DNA from 4 places in the Streptomyces sp. NPDC059679 genome. Region 4 is predicted to be linked to each of the others. Evidence: riboswitches for the same ligand, from Rfam matches in the RefSeq annotation. Region 4 holds a riboswitch; each other region holds the start of a gene.
The links. A riboswitch is a leader RNA that binds a small molecule or an ion and turns the genes downstream of it on or off. The one in region 4 is predicted to bind cyclic di-AMP.

Region 1: linked by a shared signal. The riboswitch ahead of ACFV2X_RS24150 (transglycosylase family protein) and the one ahead of ACFV2X_RS08540 (transglycosylase family protein) in region 4 are both predicted to bind cyclic di-AMP.
Region 2: linked by a shared signal. The riboswitch ahead of ACFV2X_RS37235 (NlpC/P60 family protein) and the one ahead of ACFV2X_RS08540 (transglycosylase family protein) in region 4 are both predicted to bind cyclic di-AMP.
Region 3: linked by a shared signal. The riboswitch ahead of ACFV2X_RS48745 (M23 family metallopeptidase) and the one ahead of ACFV2X_RS08540 (transglycosylase family protein) in region 4 are both predicted to bind cyclic di-AMP.

What each region holds. Positions count from the first base shown of each region.
Region 1 covers NZ_JBHWES010000023.1:41,110-45,302, forward strand. Annotated here, with positions in the region: gene ACFV2X_RS24140 (cytochrome P450) at 1-184, shown strand, start outside; gene ACFV2X_RS24145 (transglycosylase family protein) at 375-1,361, shown strand; cyclic di-AMP (ydaO/yuaA leader) riboswitch at 1,623-1,793, shown strand; gene ACFV2X_RS24150 (transglycosylase family protein) at 1,795-2,490, shown strand; gene eno (phosphopyruvate hydratase) at 2,679-3,974, shown strand; gene ACFV2X_RS24160 (septum formation initiator family protein) at 4,066-4,193, shown strand, end outside.
Region 2 covers NZ_JBHWES010000048.1:51,934-56,126, reverse strand. Annotated here, with positions in the region: gene ACFV2X_RS37240 (L,D-transpeptidase) at 1-373, shown strand, start outside; gene ACFV2X_RS37235 (NlpC/P60 family protein) at 427-1,635, opposite strand; cyclic di-AMP (ydaO/yuaA leader) riboswitch at 1,643-1,821, opposite strand; gene pcrA (DNA helicase PcrA) at 1,978-4,193, shown strand, end outside.
Region 3 covers NZ_JBHWES010000085.1:4,439-8,631, reverse strand. Annotated here, with positions in the region: gene ACFV2X_RS48760 (GNAT family N-acetyltransferase) at 1-82, opposite strand, end outside; gene ACFV2X_RS48755 (HPr family phosphocarrier protein) at 295-576, shown strand; gene ACFV2X_RS48750 (GntR family transcriptional regulator) at 773-1,513, opposite strand; gene ACFV2X_RS48745 (M23 family metallopeptidase) at 1,787-2,611, opposite strand; cyclic di-AMP (ydaO/yuaA leader) riboswitch at 2,624-2,821, opposite strand; gene ACFV2X_RS48740 (M16 family metallopeptidase) at 3,108-4,193, opposite strand, start outside.
Region 4 covers NZ_JBHWES010000005.1:119,305-123,497, reverse strand. Annotated here, with positions in the region: gene ACFV2X_RS08550 (HEXXH motif domain-containing protein) at 1-46, opposite strand, end outside; gene ACFV2X_RS08545 (DUF4232 domain-containing protein) at 579-1,292, opposite strand; cyclic di-AMP (ydaO/yuaA leader) riboswitch at 1,647-1,828, shown strand; gene ACFV2X_RS08540 (transglycosylase family protein) at 1,834-3,171, shown strand; gene ACFV2X_RS08535 (dsRBD fold-containing protein) at 3,227-3,496, opposite strand; partial or broken gene ACFV2X_RS08530 (phosphoribosyltransferase) at 3,538-4,179, opposite strand.

The DNA.
Region 1 (4,193 bases), on a different contig from region 4:
CATCCATTACTGCCTGGGCGCGCCACTGGCCCGGCTGGAGGCCCGGACCGCCATCGGCACCCTGCTGCGGCGTCTGCCCGATCTGCGGCTCGCGGTGGAGCCGGAAGAGATCCGCCGACGCGGCGGTCTGATCATGCGCGGGCTGCGCGAACTGCCGGTGACCTGGGGCCCGATCACCTGGTAAACGCCCTTGGCGCCCGGCATATGTGACATAACGTCAACGGCGTGATCACTGCGTGACCTGGGATACATCTGCTTGTGATGATCGGATGGCGTCGCTATGTTCAACCGACGACTCAGCCGCCACACGAGAGGCAGAACGCATGCGCTCCGGGAACGGTCGACACCGCCGCCCCCGTCAGGCTCCGGCAATCGTGGTCGCAGCGGGGGTGACGGGTGCGAGCATCGCCATGCCGCTCTTCGGCGCCGTCGGCGCCCAGGCCGCGGACGCCACCCAGACCTGGGACCGCGTCGCCGAATGCGAGAGCGGCGGGATGTGGAGCGCCAACGGAGGCAATGGCTTCTATGGCGGTCTGCAGATCACCTTGGACATGTGGAGGAAGTACGGCGGCCAGCAGTACGCCCCGCGCCCCGACCTCGCCAGCCGCTCCCAGCAGATAGCCATCGCCCAGGCGATCCTCGCCGACCGCGGCCCGGACGCCTGGCCGAGCTGTGCGCTGGACGCCGGGCTCGGCGGCCTCGGCGACCTACTGGACGTGAACCCCGACGGCAAGGGCACGCCCGAGTCCAAAGAGGCGAAGGAGCCGACGGGGATCGGCGGCTCCGATACGGGTGAATCGTCCGATAACTCCAGCCGGGGCGATCAGTCGGACGGCTCTGATGGTTCCGGTGGTTCGGAAGATTCCGGCACATCCGACAAGGCCGGTAAGTCGGATCCCTCTGCCACCCCCGACGACAAGTCCGGTGAAAAGGGTGGGAAGTCCGGCGATTCCGGCGAAACGTCCCGCGACGAGGACGGCTCCGCGTCCGGTAAGGGCGACGAGCGCTCCGACCGCGACGCGAAGGGCGAGGACTCCGCCGCCTCCCCCACCGGCCGCCACCGCGGCGCGCCCGACGCCCGCGAGCAGGGCTCCGCGGGTGCGGCGGGCGACGACACCCGGTCCTCGGGCCGCCACGCCTCGCGCGACGACGCGGAGCGCACCGAGATCCCCCTTCAGCCCCTCGGTCGCGAGGACTACAGCGTGCGCGGCGGTGACGATGCGTCAGACGTCACGGACGACCAGGACGGCCAGAAGGTGGACGGAGGGGTGTCCGAGCTCTACGGGGCCGATGAATCCCTCATCGGAATCGACGTGGACCTTGTTCACCCTGGTCAGCGTCTCGATCTCAGCGCCAGGTAGCGGTAGTTCGGGGTGAATTGCCCGATCTGGCGACGGTGAGACATACATCTCGTCACATCGCCCGGCGTGCGCCTGCTGTCCGATCTTTCCGCACCCGGCCTCACCTGCGTAGATGTGGGATGGCTGGGTGCGGATACGGCCTCATTCGCTGGGATGTCGGGGTTTGAACCTCATCGGAAGGTGTGTTTAACGTCTTTCCGCTCGCCACCGCGGGCACCGTCGATCGTCACGCCGAGTCCTGCCGGCGGTCGGGGGGAAACCGACGCGTTTGCGCCGAAGGCAGGAGCGGGGGAACCAAGGTAGGCGCCGTGGCGGCCCGGAGACGGGCCCGTTCGGCTCGGGGTGAAGCCAGGGTGCGGTCAGCCGCATCCGGCCGGGCAACTCACAGTCCGAACCCGACAGCTCACCTCGTAGGCGTCGGTGAGGAACGAACATGCGTAACGACAAGGGTAAGCACCGCCGTCCCTCCAAGGTCACCCGCATCGCCGCGCTCGCCGGCGTCGCTGGTGCGGCCGTCGCCGCACCGCTCCTGGGGGCCACCTCCGCCTCGGCCGCGACCACCGCCCAGTGGGACGCGGTCGCGCAGTGCGAGTCCGGCGGCAACTGGTCGATCAACACCGGCAACGGCTTCTACGGCGGCCTCCAGTTCACCAACTCCACCTGGGCCGCGTACGGCGGCACCTCCTTCGCGGCCCGCGCCGACCTGGCCACCAAGGACCAGCAGATCCAGATAGCCGAGAAGGTCCTGGCCGGACAGGGCAAGGGCGCCTGGCCGGTGTGCGGCACGGGCCTGACCACCACCGGCACCCCGACGCCTTCCACCTCCACCACCCAGCCCTCGAAGCCGGCCGCCAAGCCCGCCCAGCCGGCCGAGACGGCCAAGCCCGCGCAGCCCGCCAAGCCGAAGGCGCAGCCCCGCGAGGAGAGCGAGCACGCCGGGCGCGGGCACGCCCGCCACGCGATCAAGAAGGGCGACGGCGAGTACAAGGTCAAGTCCGGCGACACCCTCTCCAAGATCGCCGATGCGCACCACGTCGACGGCGGCTGGAAGAAGCTCTTCGAGCTGAACAAGGACATCGTCGAGGACGCCAACCTCATCTTCCCGGGCCAGCAACTCCACCTCTCCTGACCCATCCCGCCGGGCCTCCCCCCACCCCGGCTGCCGGGCTTCCCCCCATCCCGGCACCCCGCGAAATCGGCCCCGGCCGGGTGCGCCGCCCCCCACGCGAGGCGCGCCCCGCCGGGGCTTCGTCGGGTGGGCCCTCCGGGCCCGTTAGGCTCGTGCCGCAGAGACAGACCCATATGAAGGAGATCCTCGTGTCGTCCATCGACGTCGTCGTAGCTCGCGAGATCCTCGACTCGCGAGGCAACCCCACGGTCGAGGTCGAGGTCGGCCTCGACGACGGCAGCACCGGCCGTGCCGCCGTGCCTTCCGGTGCCTCGACCGGTGCCTTCGAGGCCCTTGAGCTCCGCGACGGCGACAAGAGCCGTTACGGCGGCAAGGGCGTCGAGAAGGCCGTCCTGGCCGTCATCGAGCAGATCGGTCCGGAGCTCGTCGGCTACGACGCCACCGAGCAGCGCCTGATCGACCAGGCGATGTTCGACCTGGACGCCACCCCGGACAAGTCCTCGCTCGGCGCCAACGCGATCCTCGGTGTCTCGCTCGCGGTCGCGCACGCCGCCTCCGAGGCCTCCGACCTCCCGCTCTTCCGGTACCTGGGCGGCCCCAACGCCCACCTGCTGCCGGTCCCGATGATGAACATCCTCAACGGCGGCTCGCACGCCGACTCCAACGTGGACATCCAGGAGTTCATGATCGCGCCGATCGGCGCCGAGTCCTTCTCCGAGGCGCTGCGCTGGGGCACCGAGGTCTACCACACCCTGAAGTCCGTGCTGAAGGAGCGGGGCCTGTCCACCGGCCTCGGCGACGAGGGCGGCTTCGCCCCGAACCTGAACTCCAACCGCGACGCCCTGGACCTGATCGTCGAGGCGATCAAGAAGGCCGGTTACCAGCCGGGCCAGGACATCGCGCTGGCGCTCGACGTGGCCGCCTCCGAGTTCTACAAGGACGGCGCCTACACCTTCGAGGGCCAGACCCGCAGCGCCGCCGAGATGACCGCGTACTACGCCGAGCTGGTCGACGCGTACCCGCTGGTCTCCATCGAGGACCCGCTGAACGAGGAGGACTGGGACGGCTGGAAGACGATCACCGACCAGCTCGGTGACAAGGTCCAGCTGGTCGGCGACGACCTGTTCGTCACCAACCCGGAGCGGCTGGCCCGCGGCATCGAGAGCAACACCGCGAACGCGCTGCTGGTCAAGGTCAACCAGATCGGCTCGCTGACCGAGACCCTGGACGCCGTCGAGCTCGCCCAGCGCAACGGTTTCAAGTGCATGATGTCGCACCGCTCCGGCGAGACCGAGGACGTCACCATCGCGGACCTGGCCGTCGCCACCAACTGCGGCCAGATCAAGACCGGTGCCCCCGCCCGCTCCGAGCGCGTGGCCAAGTACAACCAGCTGCTGCGCATCGAGGAGATCCTCGACGACGCGGCGGTGTACGCGGGCCGCTCCGCCTTCCCGCGGTTCAAGGGCGCGGTCCTCAAGGGCTGAGCTCCGCCGAGCCTGACGCACGTCCCCGGCCACGGTCCCGTACCGTGGCCGGGGACGGCGTACGTAGCGAAGTCACGACCGGGGAGGCGACGTGCCGGCGGATCGGGATCGGTTCTCCACCGCGACCAGGCTCAGGGCGCTCGGCGAGCACGCCGCCGCCCGGGTCTACCGCGCCCGCATCCGACGCCGCCGCAGCCGGCTCACCGGCCGGGCCGCGCT
Region 2 (4,193 bases), on a different contig from region 4:
GTGCCCCACCAACAAGGGCCGTATCGCCTGTGTGGACCTCACCCGCCAGCTGAGCTGGATCCAGGACGGCTCACGGCTGAAGTTCGGCCCGGTGCCGGTGCGCACCGGCCGCGACCGGTATGAGACCCGGGGCGGGCTGAAGAAGGTCTACTGGCGGGACATCGACCACTGGTCGACGCTCTACGACGTCGCGATGCCGTACAGCCAGTTCTTCGACGGCGGCCAGGCCTTCCACTCCATCGCGGGCAGCGTGTGGTCGCCGCCGGGCTCCCACGGCTGCGTCAACATGCGCAAGGGCGACGCCAAGAAGTACTGGAGCCTGCTGCGCAACGGCGACGACGTATACGTCTACGGCCGCAAGCCCGGCACCTGAGCCGCGCAACTGCCTCCCCGGGTCTTTCGGGGCCCGGGGAGGCGGGAAAGCCGCTAGGCGGCCGGGCGGACGCTGCCGTAGATCGGCATCTCGGTGATCGGTGCCTTCTTGACCACATCGCCCGGCTTCGGGGCGTGGATCATCATTCCGTCGCCTATATAGATGCCGACATGGCTGATGTCGTCATAGAAGAAGACGAGGTCGCCCGGCTGGAGGTTGGCGGTCGACACGCGCGTGCCGACCTTCACCTGGTCCCAGGTGGTGCGCGGCAGTGAGACCCCGGCGGCCTTCCAGGCGGCCTGGGTGAGCCCCGAGCAGTCGTAGGAGTTGGGGCCGGTCGCGCCCCAGACGTACGGCTTGCCGATCTGCGCCTGGGCGAAGGCGATGGCCTTGTCGGCCTTGGTGGAGGTCGAGCTGGAGGACCCCGAGGAGCTGGAAGATCCCGAGGTCCCGGACGATCCCGAGGAACCGGAGGAGCTCGACGAGTCGGAGGAGCTCGCCTGCTCCTGCCGCCGCTTCGCCGCCTCCTCCTGCGCCCGCTTGGCCGCCGCCTCCCGCTGCTGCTGGGCCAGCTCCGCCGCCTTGCGCCGGGCCTCCTCTTCCTTCTTCTTCTCGATCGCCGCCAGCCGCGCCTTCTCCTCGACGGTCAGCTTCGACAGCAGCTCACGGGCCTGGGTGAGCTTGCCCTGGACGGTCTTCTTCCTGGTCTTCAGCTGCTGCTGCGACCGGGTCAGCGACGCCAGGCTCTCGCCGGCCTTCGTACGCTCCTTGGCGGCCTTGGCCTGCTGCGACAGGAAGTCGTCGACGGCCTGCTTCTGCTCGCCGGACAGCCGGTCCATCAGATGGGACTGGTCGAAGATGTCCCGCGGGTCCTTGGCGAACAGCAGGGTCGCGGTGCTGTTGGCCATGCCGCCGCTGCGGTACTGCGCCGCCGCATAGCTGCCAAGCTTGCGCCGTGCCTCGTTCAGCTTCTCGGTGCGCTTGGCGACGCTGTCCAGCAGCCGGTCGACCTTGGCGCGCTGCTCGCCCGTGCGCTCCTTGGCGGCGTTGTATGCCTGGGTCGCGGATTCGGCCTGGTGGTAGAGCGTGTCGACCTTCTTCTTGACCTCTTCGACCGTTGGCTTGGGCTTACCGGGCTCGGCGCTCGCCGTCTGGGAGAGGAGGGTGACGGAGGCGAGGGCGGCCGTGGTGACCCCGACGGCGGTGCGGCGGCCGGTGGCCGAGTCCAGTATTCGGGTCCGCGGCTTGCGGTGCGACGCCAAGGGAGGCGACTCCTTCCGTGGACCGCCTACCGGGTTAGCTGTCGGGTTCGGGCGTCGGAAGGTTGCCCTACGGTCCGGGCGGCGGACGGCTGGCGTCGCCGCGCTGGACCGATTCACCCCAGTGGTACGTGGGGGTCCCCGGCTCCGGCTGCCTCGCGGCGGGGCCGGACTCGGCGGAGACAGCCCGTGCCGACGTGGTCGCCGACGGGTTCCGGACCGCCTGATGGAGGACGGTAGTGGTCTTGTGGGGCTCGTGTGAAGGCTGATGTTCGAATTGTCCCGAAACCGTTTCGTGACTTCCGCGCATACGCTGTCAGTGCGGCGCCCTAGACTCGGTGAGCGATGAGCAGCCTCTTTGATGACAGCTTCCTGGCGGACCTCGGGCCCTCGGACGAGGAGCCCCCGCCGCCCGAGGACGACGGCGGGCCCGCCGCTGAGGACGTCCCGAACGACCTCTTCGACGGGAAGTTCGACGCGCCCGCCCCCAGGGAGGCGTACTACCGCGACGGCGCGGCGCGCCCCGCGGTGGATACGGCCACGCTCCTGGAGGGGATGAACGAGCAGCAGAGGGCCGCCGTGGTGCACACCGGCTCGCCGCTGCTGATCGTCGCGGGCGCCGGGTCCGGCAAGACCCGGGTGCTCACCCACCGCATCGCGTATCTGCTCGGCGCGCGCGGCGTGCACCCCGGCCAGATCCTCGCCATCACCTTCACCAACAAGGCCGCGGGCGAGATGAAGGAGCGGGTCGAGGAGCTGGTCGGCCCGCGTGCGAACGCCATGTGGGTGTCGACGTTCCACAGCGCCTGTGTGCGCATCCTGCGCCGGGAGTCCAAGAAGCTCGGCTTCACCTCCTCCTTCTCGATCTACGACGCGGCCGACTCCAAGCGGCTGATGGCGCTGGTCTGCCGGGATCTGGACCTCGACCCGAAGCGGTATCCGCCCAAGTCCTTCAGCGCCAAGGTCTCCAACCTGAAGAACGAGCTCATCGACGAGGAGACCTTCGCCGGACAGGCCTCGGACGGCTTCGAGAAGACGCTCGCCGAGGCGTATGTGATGTACCAGTCGCGGCTGCGCGAGGCCAATGCCCTCGACTTCGACGACATCATCATGACGACGGTCAATCTGCTCCAGGCATTCCCCGATGTCGCCGAGCACTACCGCCGCCGCTTCCGCCATGTCCTGGTCGACGAGTACCAGGACACCAACCACGCGCAGTACACGCTGGTGCGCGAGCTGGTGGGCCCGGGCCCGGCGACCTCCGCCGAGGGCGGCGGTGACGGCGAGGGAATCGGGGCCGCCGAGCTGTGCGTGGTGGGCGACGCCGACCAGTCGATCTACGCCTTCCGGGGCGCCACGATCCGTAACATCCTCCAGTTCGAGGAGGACTATCCGGACGCCACGACCATCCTCCTGGAGCAGAACTACCGGTCCACCCAGACGATCCTCAGCGCGGCCAACGCCGTCATCGAGCGCAATGAGAACCGGCGCCCGAAGAACCTGTGGACCGACGCCGGTGCCGGGGCGACCATCACCGGCTATGTGGCCGACACCGAGCACGACGAGGCCCAGTTCGTCGCCGACGAGATCGACCGGCTGACGGACGCGGGCGACGCCAGGTCCGGCGACGTGGCCGTCTTCTACCGGACCAACGCGCAGTCCCGTGTCTTCGAAGAGGTCTTCATCCGGGTCGGGCTGCCGTACAAGGTCGTCGGCGGTGTGCGCTTCTACGAGCGCAAGGAGGTCCGCGACGTCCTCGCGTATCTGCGGGTGCTGGCCAACCCGGAGGACACCGTCCCGCTGCGCCGGATTCTGAACGTGCCCAAGCGCGGCATCGGCGAGCGCGCCGAGGCGATGATCGACGCGCTGTCGCTGCGCGAGAAGATCACCTTCCCGCAGGCGCTGCGCCGCGTCGACGAGGCGTACGGCATGGCGGCCCGCTCGGCCAACGCGGTCAAGCGGTTCAACGTGCTGATGGAGGAGCTGCGCACGATCGCCGAGTCGGGCGCCGGACCGGCCACCGTGCTGGAGGCGGTGCTGGAGCGCACGGGCTATCTGGCGGAGCTCCAGGCGTCCACGGACCCGCAGGACGAGACCCGTATCGAAAACCTCCAGGAGCTGGCGGCCGTCGCCCTGGAGTACGAGCAGGAGCGCGGCGAGGAGAACCCGGGCACGCTCGCGGAGTTCCTGGAGCAGGTCGCGCTCGTCGCCGACTCCGACCAGATCCCCGACGACGACACCGAGGGCGCCGGGGTCATCACGCTGATGACGCTGCACACCGCCAAGGGCCTCGAGTTCCCGGTGGTCTTCCTCAGCGGCATGGAGGACGGGGTCTTCCCGCATATGCGCGCGCTCGGCCAGACGAAGGAGCTGGAGGAGGAGCGGCGGCTGGCGTACGTCGGCATCACGCGGGCGCGCGAGCGGCTGTATCTGACCCGGTCGACGATGCGCAGCGCCTGGGGCCAGCCCGCGTACAACCCGCCGTCCCGCTTCCTGGAGGAGATCCCGGACCAGTACATGCGCTGGCAGCGGACCGGGCCCTCCACCCCGTCGGCGTCGAT
Region 3 (4,193 bases), on a different contig from region 4:
TCCGGGCGGTGCCACCGTCGCGGAGCACCACATCGGCCTCCCAGTGGGCCGGGTAGGCGTGGGTGTCGGACGGCTGCCGCATGCGGCCAAGACTACGGCCCGGGCGGACATGGATCCGGACGTCCGAATGGCGGACACCCTTGCGTTACGGGGAGGTGTCGAGGGAAAGTCCATAATCGGACCTGTACGGGCATGGCCGGGCCTACTCGGACACCGTTCCGGACAGACCCAGACACGCACGCCCGTATGATATTGGTCTAGACAACGGCAACCCCGCACCTGAAGGGCAACACCATGGCTGAGCGCCGCGTCAACATCGGCTGGGCCGAGGGCCTGCACGCCCGCCCCGCGTCGATCTTCGTCCGGGCGGCCACCGCCGCCGGCGTCCCCATCACGATCGCCAAGGCGGACGGCACCCCGGTCAACGCCGCTTCCATGCTCGCCGTGCTCGGCCTGGGCGCCCAGGGCGGCGAGGAGGTCGTCCTGGCCTCCGCGTCGGACGACGCGGAGGTCGCGCTCGACCGCCTGGCCAAGCTGGTCGCGGAGGGGCTGGAGGAGCTTCCGGAGACCGTCTGACTGGCTCCGCCCAATAAATTCACACGGCGCGGCCGCGGTGACCCATGACAGGGGACCGCGGCCGCACTGTTTATCCAACGCGATACGAAAACGAATACCGGGCTACGCAATACGGGAACGCGAAATACGCGGCCGCGGAAATCCACGGCCGCGACACACCGGCGGCAATTCTTAGAAGTTGTATACGGGGCCGCTGTTAATTCCGGACGCCCGCCGTGTTTACGGAATGTTTCGAACTCCTCACACGGACGGGGCGACGCAGCCGGTATTCCGACATCGAGCGCTCGGCATGCGCCGCGGCCAGCGCCCGCGCGCGGTCGGCGTCGCCGCGCGCCACCGCGTCGACCAGCGCGCCGTGCTCGTCCCAGGACGCCACGGCCCGCAGCGAGAAGTCGGAGCGCAGGGTGGTGCCCGGGGCGGACGGCCCCGGCCTGTGGGCCGGTTCCACCGCATACACCCAGGCGATCTTGCGCCTCAGCTGCACCAGCAGCCCGGCCAGACTCGGGCTGCCGGATGCCTGGGCCAACGTCTCGTGGAACCAGTCGCCGAGCGGCCTCAGCTCACCCAACTGCCCGCGCCGGGCCCGCTCCTGGCCGAGCCTGACCAGGCCGCGCAACACCTTCAGATGCGCCTCGCTGCGCCGCTGGGCGGCCCGGGCGGCCCCCAGGGGCTCCAGCAGCGCGCGGATGTCCAGCAGGTCGGCGGCCTCCCGCTCGGACGGCTCCGCGACGCATGCTCCCGCGTGTCTGCGGGTGGTCACAAAGCCTTCCGACTCCAGGGTGCGCAGCGCCTCGCGCACGGGCACGCGCGAGACGCCGTAGCGCCGGGCGAGGAATTCCTCGATCAGCCGGCTGCCGGGCGCGAAGGTGCCGGAGACGATGTCGTCGCGGATCGCCGTACACACCGCGTGCGCCGAAATCCGGCGACCGCCCGGCATCTCGGTCGTATCGCCGCTCACTTCCGGTCCCGCATTGTTGAACCTCCGCCTTAATCTCCGCGAAACGCAGCCGATTGACGCGTGTTCAACGACTCTATTCTAAACAGCTGGAATTTCCGATGGGCGCGGAGATTTCATGGATATTTTTGGCCAGGCGGCCGGGCGGCCGGGCAGCCAGATGGCCCGGACGGCCATGCGAGTACGCCGAAGGCCCCGGTCCGCGGGACCGGGGCCTTGGGGACCGGGTTCAGGGGCAGGTGTGCGGCGGCGTGGTCAGAGGTTCACGCCGTGCGAGCGCAGGTAGGCGACGGGGTCGATGTCCGAGCCGTAGTCGGGGCTGGTGCGGGCCTCGAAGTGCAGATGCGGGCCGGTGACGTTGCCCGTGGCGCCGGACAGGCCGATCTGCTGGCCGGGGGTGACCGTCTGGCCGACGGAGACGCCGATGGACGACAGGTGGCCGTACTGGGTGTAGGTGCCGTCGTTCATCTTGATCACGATGTTGTTGCCGTACGCGCCGCCCCAGCCGGCCTCGACGACGGTGCCGGAGCCGACGGAGTGCACCGAGGTGCCGGACGAGGCGTGGAAGTCCACCCCGGTGTGGCTGCCGGACGACCACAGGCCGCTGGACGCCTGGTAGCCGGTGGAGAGATACGAGCCGGTGATCGGCGACACGAACGTGTTCAACCGCTTGCGCTCCGCCTCGCGCGCCGCGCGCTCCTTGGCCTCGCGCTCCTGCTTGGCCTTCTTCGCGGCCGCCTCGGCCTTGCGCTTCGCCTCGGCCGCCTGACGCGCGGCCTCCTTGCGGGCCTGGGCCTCGGCCTGCGCCTTGGCGGCGGCCTCCTCGGCGGCGCTCTGCTGGCTCTCCGCCTGGGCCTGGACCTGGTCGGCGAGCTGGTCGTCCATGGCGACCGCCTGGCGCAGCCCGGTGTCCTCAAAGCCGCGCGGGTCGTCCGACGCCGCGAGGGCGGGGGCGGCGAAGCCGGCGACCACACCGGAGGCGGCCAGCGTGGCTATGCCCGCGAGGTTGGCGTTGGAACGAGTGGTGCGGGGGGCCCGGGTGGGGCGGCGGTGCTTCCCGGCGGTACGGGTGAACGCCATGGTCCGGCGCACTCCTTTCCTTCCTCTCGCCTACCGGGTTAGCTGACGGGTTCGGAGCAGGAAGGTCTCCTACGGGCCCCTCCCCCACGCGGGGAAGGCGTCCGATTCACCCCTGGGAATCACCCGTCCGGCGCCGCGGGCGGCGACGGGCGAGGTTGGTTCCCCGGCTCCCCTGGCTCGCGCCGTACGGGGACTCGGCGATGGTTGCCCGTGCCGCGGATGCGGCGTGTCTCGGGCGGACAACCGAACTGACGCTAAGCGTGATCGCATTCGTTCACCAAACGGTTCCGCTTTTTTGTTGGTTTCCCCACAGACACGATCACCCAGACAAGCAATCTCTGCCACAAAGCGGACGAAACGATCGAGGAAACGACCGACAAAAGGAGACCCGGGCGCCTGAGGCGGCGCCAGGGTCCTTGCGGCGACGGCCCGTTGCTCCCTGGTCGGGTCGGCCCGTCGACCTGTCGATCTGTCAGTTTCTCGGTCTGTTGGCCCGTCAGCCCTGGATGACGCGCACCTCGCCGATGCCGAGCGCCTTGACCGGCTCCTCGATCTGCGAGGCGTCACCGACGAGCACCGTGACCAGCCGGTCGGTCGGGAAGGCGCTCACCACCGCGGCGGTCGCCTCCACCGTGCCGGTCTCCGCGAGGCGCGCGTACAACTGCGCCTGGAAGTCGTCCGGCAGATGCTGCTCGACCTGGTCGGCGAGCGTGCCCGCGACGGCGGCCGCCGTCTCGTACTTCAGCGGGGCCACCCCGACCAGGTTCTGCACGGCGACATCGCGCTCGGCGTCCGTCAGGCCCTCCTCCTTCAGCGTGCCCAGTACCTTCCACAGGTCCTCCAGGGCGGGGCCGGTGACCTCGGTGGCCACCGAGCCGCTGATGGCCAGCATCGCGGCGCCCGTGGCCCCTCCGGAGGCGTCCGGAGCCGCGGAGCGGAGCACCTGGCCGAAGGCGCGCACGCCGTACGTGTAACCCTTCTCCTCGCGCAGCACGCGGTCGAGCCGGGAGGTGAGGGTGCCGCCCAGGCAGTAGGTGCCCAGCACCTGGGCGGGCCAGACCCGGTCGTGGCGGTCGGCGCCGATCCGCCCGATGAGCAGCTGGGTCTGCACCGCGCCCGGCCGGTCGACGATGATCACGCGGCCGGTGTCGTCGGCGGTGATCGGCGGCATGGGGCGGGACTCGGCGGCCCCGCCCGTCCAGGCGCCGAGGGATTCGGCCAGCGCCTTGTCGAGGTCGACACCGGCCAGGTCGCCGACGACCACGGCGGTCGAGGTGGACGGGCGGACATGCGTCTCGTAGAAGGCCCGCACGGCCGCGGCGTCGATGCCCTCGACGGTCTCCTGGGTGCCCTGGCGCGGCCGGGACATCCGGGCCTCGGCCGGGAACAGCTCCTTGGCCAGCGCCATCGAGGCGCGCCGCGCCGGGTTGGCCAACTCGTGCGGGATCTCGTCCAGGCGGTTGCGGACCAGCCGCTCGACCTCGCCCTCGGGGAAGGCGGGCGCGCGCAGCGCGTCGGCCAGCAGGCCGAGCGCCTTGGGCAGCCGGGAGACGGGGACCTCCAGGGACACCCGGACGCCGGG
Region 4 (4,193 bases):
CCAACTCCTTGAAGCACACGGTGGACAGTCGGTGGTGGCGGCTCATCGGGGGCGCGGCGGGCGGGCGGCTGCGGTGCGGGGTCGGGAGAGGGGAGGGAGGGCCAGCTGAATAGTCCGCCGGCATGGCCGCCTTTCTTGGTGGGGTGAATGCTGTCGTTCCACGCCGGGATTCCATCAACAGCCGGCTCCCGACGAAGCCGCGTTCGCGAGTGTCGGCGGGCACTGTACGAGATCGAGCAACCGCTGGGTCGCGACAGTGAACTCCTCACTGTCGCCCAGTTCTTCGAGCGTTGTTCCCGAGAGGTCCACCAACTCCGTCTCGACCCCCGTGGCCGCTCGCTCCATGACATCGTCCCCTCTAGACGCTCCGCGCCGGCTCAGGCGAGGCCTCTTCACATGGTGGCCCACCCGATAATGATTGCGGAAGGGCGAAAGGGGCCAGTGGGTGTCGGGCCCATCAAGATTTTGGGACACCCGGGGGCGTCAGGTGGCCGCGCTTCCCGGCCAATTCATTTCCGGCGCGTCCGGTCGGGCACGGGCGGGGGCTGCGGTTCCGCGCCCGGCCGTGGCGCTCCGGGTCAGGGCTGGGAGCCCGGCTCGAGGGCGGTGACTTCGAATACTTCACCGCAGACCTGGAGGGAGCGCGCCGACGTCTTCATGGAGCGGTAGGAGTCCGGCGGGTAGGCGCGAATTTCGGACGCGGTCCGCCAACAGGGCTTGTCGGACAGGCCTTTGTTGAGGGTGTGCAGACTCGCGTAGGCGCTGTCGCCAGGTTTCAGGACGACCGTGGGCCGCGCCGGTCCTCGGCGGGCGGCGGGGTCGCCGATAGCCGTGCCGGGGGTGTCGAGCAGGGAAACGCCCGGAAAGCCCGTCAGCGTGCAACTGGCCTCACCGGTATTGGTGAAGGCCAGGGGAACATAGACATTGCCCGCGCCGATATCCATCCGGCCGACGGACAGTTTCAGCTGATCCCGGGCGCAGATGCGGCGCGCGGCGGGCGGGGCACCGGAGGCACCCTCGGTGGCGACGGACGGCTTGGCCGCGCTCGGCGCCTTCGCGGGGGTCGAGGCCCGGCCGGAGTCATGCGCGCGCCCGCCGGGTTCGGCGGCGCCGGGCCGGCCGGCGCTCGCGGCCGAATGTGACGCACCCGCGGCGCCGGGCGGCGCGGGCGCCCCGGAGTCCTCGTCGGCGCCGCAGGCGGTGACCGCGGCCAGCGCGCCGATGACCAGTACGGATACGGATAAGACCGGCGGTCGACGCCTCGCGGGCGTCCCGCCGTACCGCTGAGCCATGGGCAACCTCCTGTGGGTCGGGCATCCGGCGGCTCGTCAGCCGCCGCGCCGAGTGCCCCGACTTTCCCCGTCCATTCCCCTTCGACTCCTCTTCCCCCGGTCGGCGTCCTTATGTCTGCGGCGGCATTAATCACATAACAGGGGTAATTCGGCATTGCGGATTCCGTGTCACAATCACCCCATCCGCAAAGTGGTGACGCGGATCACAGTTCATCATCACCGTGATCGATTTCCGGACACAGGTCCGTCGAGACCTTGTCGTGACCTAAACCATGTGTTTACTGTGCCGCACCCGGCGCATTCCATGCACGGGTCTCTCCCTCGCCGGAGCGCCGAGTCCTGCCGTGGCGGAGGAGTGACACGACGACCTGTCACGGCAGGAGCGGGGGAACCAGGTAGGCGCCGTGCCGCGCTGTGTCGGGCGGGACGGCTAGGGGTGAAGTCGCGCCACGGTGCCGGGGGCACCGGGAACGGCGCGGCCGGGCAGCTCCCGCCCGAACCCGACAGCTCACCTCGCAGGCGTCAGGAGAGGATGAGCTCAATGGCTGCACGCGGACGTCACCGACGGCCTCGGCCCCGCCGCGTCTCCCGCGCCTCGCTCGCGTTCACCGCGGGCGGCGCCGGCGTGGCACTGCCCCTCATAGGCGTCGGCCAGGCGAACGCCGCCTCCGTCGACACCTGGGACAAGGTGGCGGAGTGTGAGTCCACCGACAACTGGAGCATCAACACCGGGAACGGCTACTACGGCGGCCTCCAGTTCTCACAGTCCACCTGGCAGGCGTACGGCGGGACGTCCTTCGCTCCCCGGGCCGATCTGGCCTCCAAGGACCAGCAGATAGCCATCGCCGAGAAGGTCCTCGACGCCCAGGGCCCCGGCGCCTGGCCGGTCTGCTCGGTCAAGGCGGGGCTGACCCGCGGCGGCCGGCCCGCGGATGTCACCCCCGGCACCGCGAGCGGCCGCGCCCAGACCCAGACCGCCCCCAAGGCCGCCCCCAAAGCGACTCCGAAAGCCACCCCCAAGGCCACTCCCAAGACCGAGTCCGCTCCGGAAGCCGCGCCCAAGGCCACCACCAAGGCCGTCGACCAGAGCGCGGCAGCCACCAGACCCTCCGGCTCCTCGTACACGGTGGTCGGCGGCGACACCCTGTCCCGGATAGCCGACGCACGGGATGTGGACGGCGGCTGGCAGCGGCTCTACGAGGCCAACCGCCGCGTCATCGGCGGCGACCCGGACCTGATCTACCCCGGCCAGAAACTCGCCCTCGACACAAGCCGGTCCCCCGCCACGCAGCCGCGCCAGACCCACCCCCAACCCGAGCGCACGGACCAGGGCAAGCACCGCTCCGAACAGGCCGAACAGGCCAAGCAGCGCGCCGAGCAGGCGGCCAAGCAGCGAGTCGAGCAGGCCAACAAGGCCCGCGAGCGCGCCAAGAAGAAGTCCGGCTCGGCGGCGCACTCGTCCTCCTCGTCGGCATCCTTCACCTCGCCCGTCGCCAGCCACGCCGTCGGCACCGCCTACGGCATCTCCGGCAGCAACTGGTCCAGCGGCCACCACACCGGGGTCGACTTCCCCGTCGCCACCGGCACCCAGGTGCGCGCCGTGGGCTCGGCCGAGGTGGTCGCCGCGGGCTGGGGCGGTGCGTACGGCTACCAGGTCGTGCTGCGCCACCCCGACGGCATGTACAGCCAGTACGCGCACATGTCGGCACTGACCGTCCACGTCGGCCAGACGGTGTCCGCCGGCCAGCAGATCGGCCGGTCCGGGGCGACCGGCAACGTGACCGGACCGCATGTGCACTTCGAGGTGCGCACCGGCCCCGACTACGGCTCGGATGTCAACCCGCTCGCCTATCTCCGGTCCAAGGGCGTCCAGATCTGAGAGGTGTGTGAGCGAAGGGTGCTCTGCCGCGGCGCGGTGCCGCGGCAGACCCGCCCTACATCACCAGATGTGCCTTCGCGTGCGTGACCTCCTCGATGTCACCGCCCGCCTTCGAGATCAGCCGGTGAGCGAGGTTGTTCAGCGCACGCGCCGCCGCGATCTCCTCGCCGACCCGCGGCTGCGCCGGGTCGTCGGGATTCCGGTTGGCCCGGCCCTGTGCCAGGATCTCGGTCCCGTCGTGCATCCTCAGCCGGACGACCGCCTCGGTCAGGGGTCCGAGCTCACGGAACTCCATTTCGATGTCGCATCCCACGATCGTCTCCATCGCGGTCATCACCTCCTGCTTCATTTACCAGGATGCGCCTGACCCGGCATCCCGGTCGACCGGGAGAGCAGCTCCACGACCTCGGCGTCGCTGGTCTGGGAGAAGTCCTCGTACCATTCGCCGACCGCCGAGAACTCCGCGGGGGTGGACAGACACACCACGTCGTCCGCGTCCTGCCGCAGCGCCTCGGCCGCGTCCGGCGGCGCGACCGGGACCGCCAGCACCACCCGGGCCGCGCCCTGGGCCCGGGCGACCCGGCAGGCCGCCCGTGCCGTGGCACCGGTGGCGATCCCGTCGTCCACGACGATCACCGTCCGGCCGCCGACCGCGACCCGCGGCCGGTCGCGCCGGAACCGCCGCGCCTGCCGTGCGAGCTCCTCTTCCTCGGTTCGCTCCACCTCCTCAAGCTCCTCTTTGCGCGCCCGGCTCATCCGTACGATCGCGTCGTGCACCACCCGCACCCCGCCCTCGCCGATGGCGCCGAAGCCCAGCTCACGGTGGAAGGGGACGCCGAGCTTGCGGACGATGATCACGTCCAGGGGCGCCTTCAGCTCCCGCGCCACCTCGAAGGCCACCGGCACCCCGCCCCGCGGCAGCCCGAGCACCACGGGGTCCTCGCCGCTCAGGGGGGACAGCCGGGCCGCCAGCCGCCGCCCGGCGTCCACGCGGTCGACGAAGATCATGACTCACCCCCTAC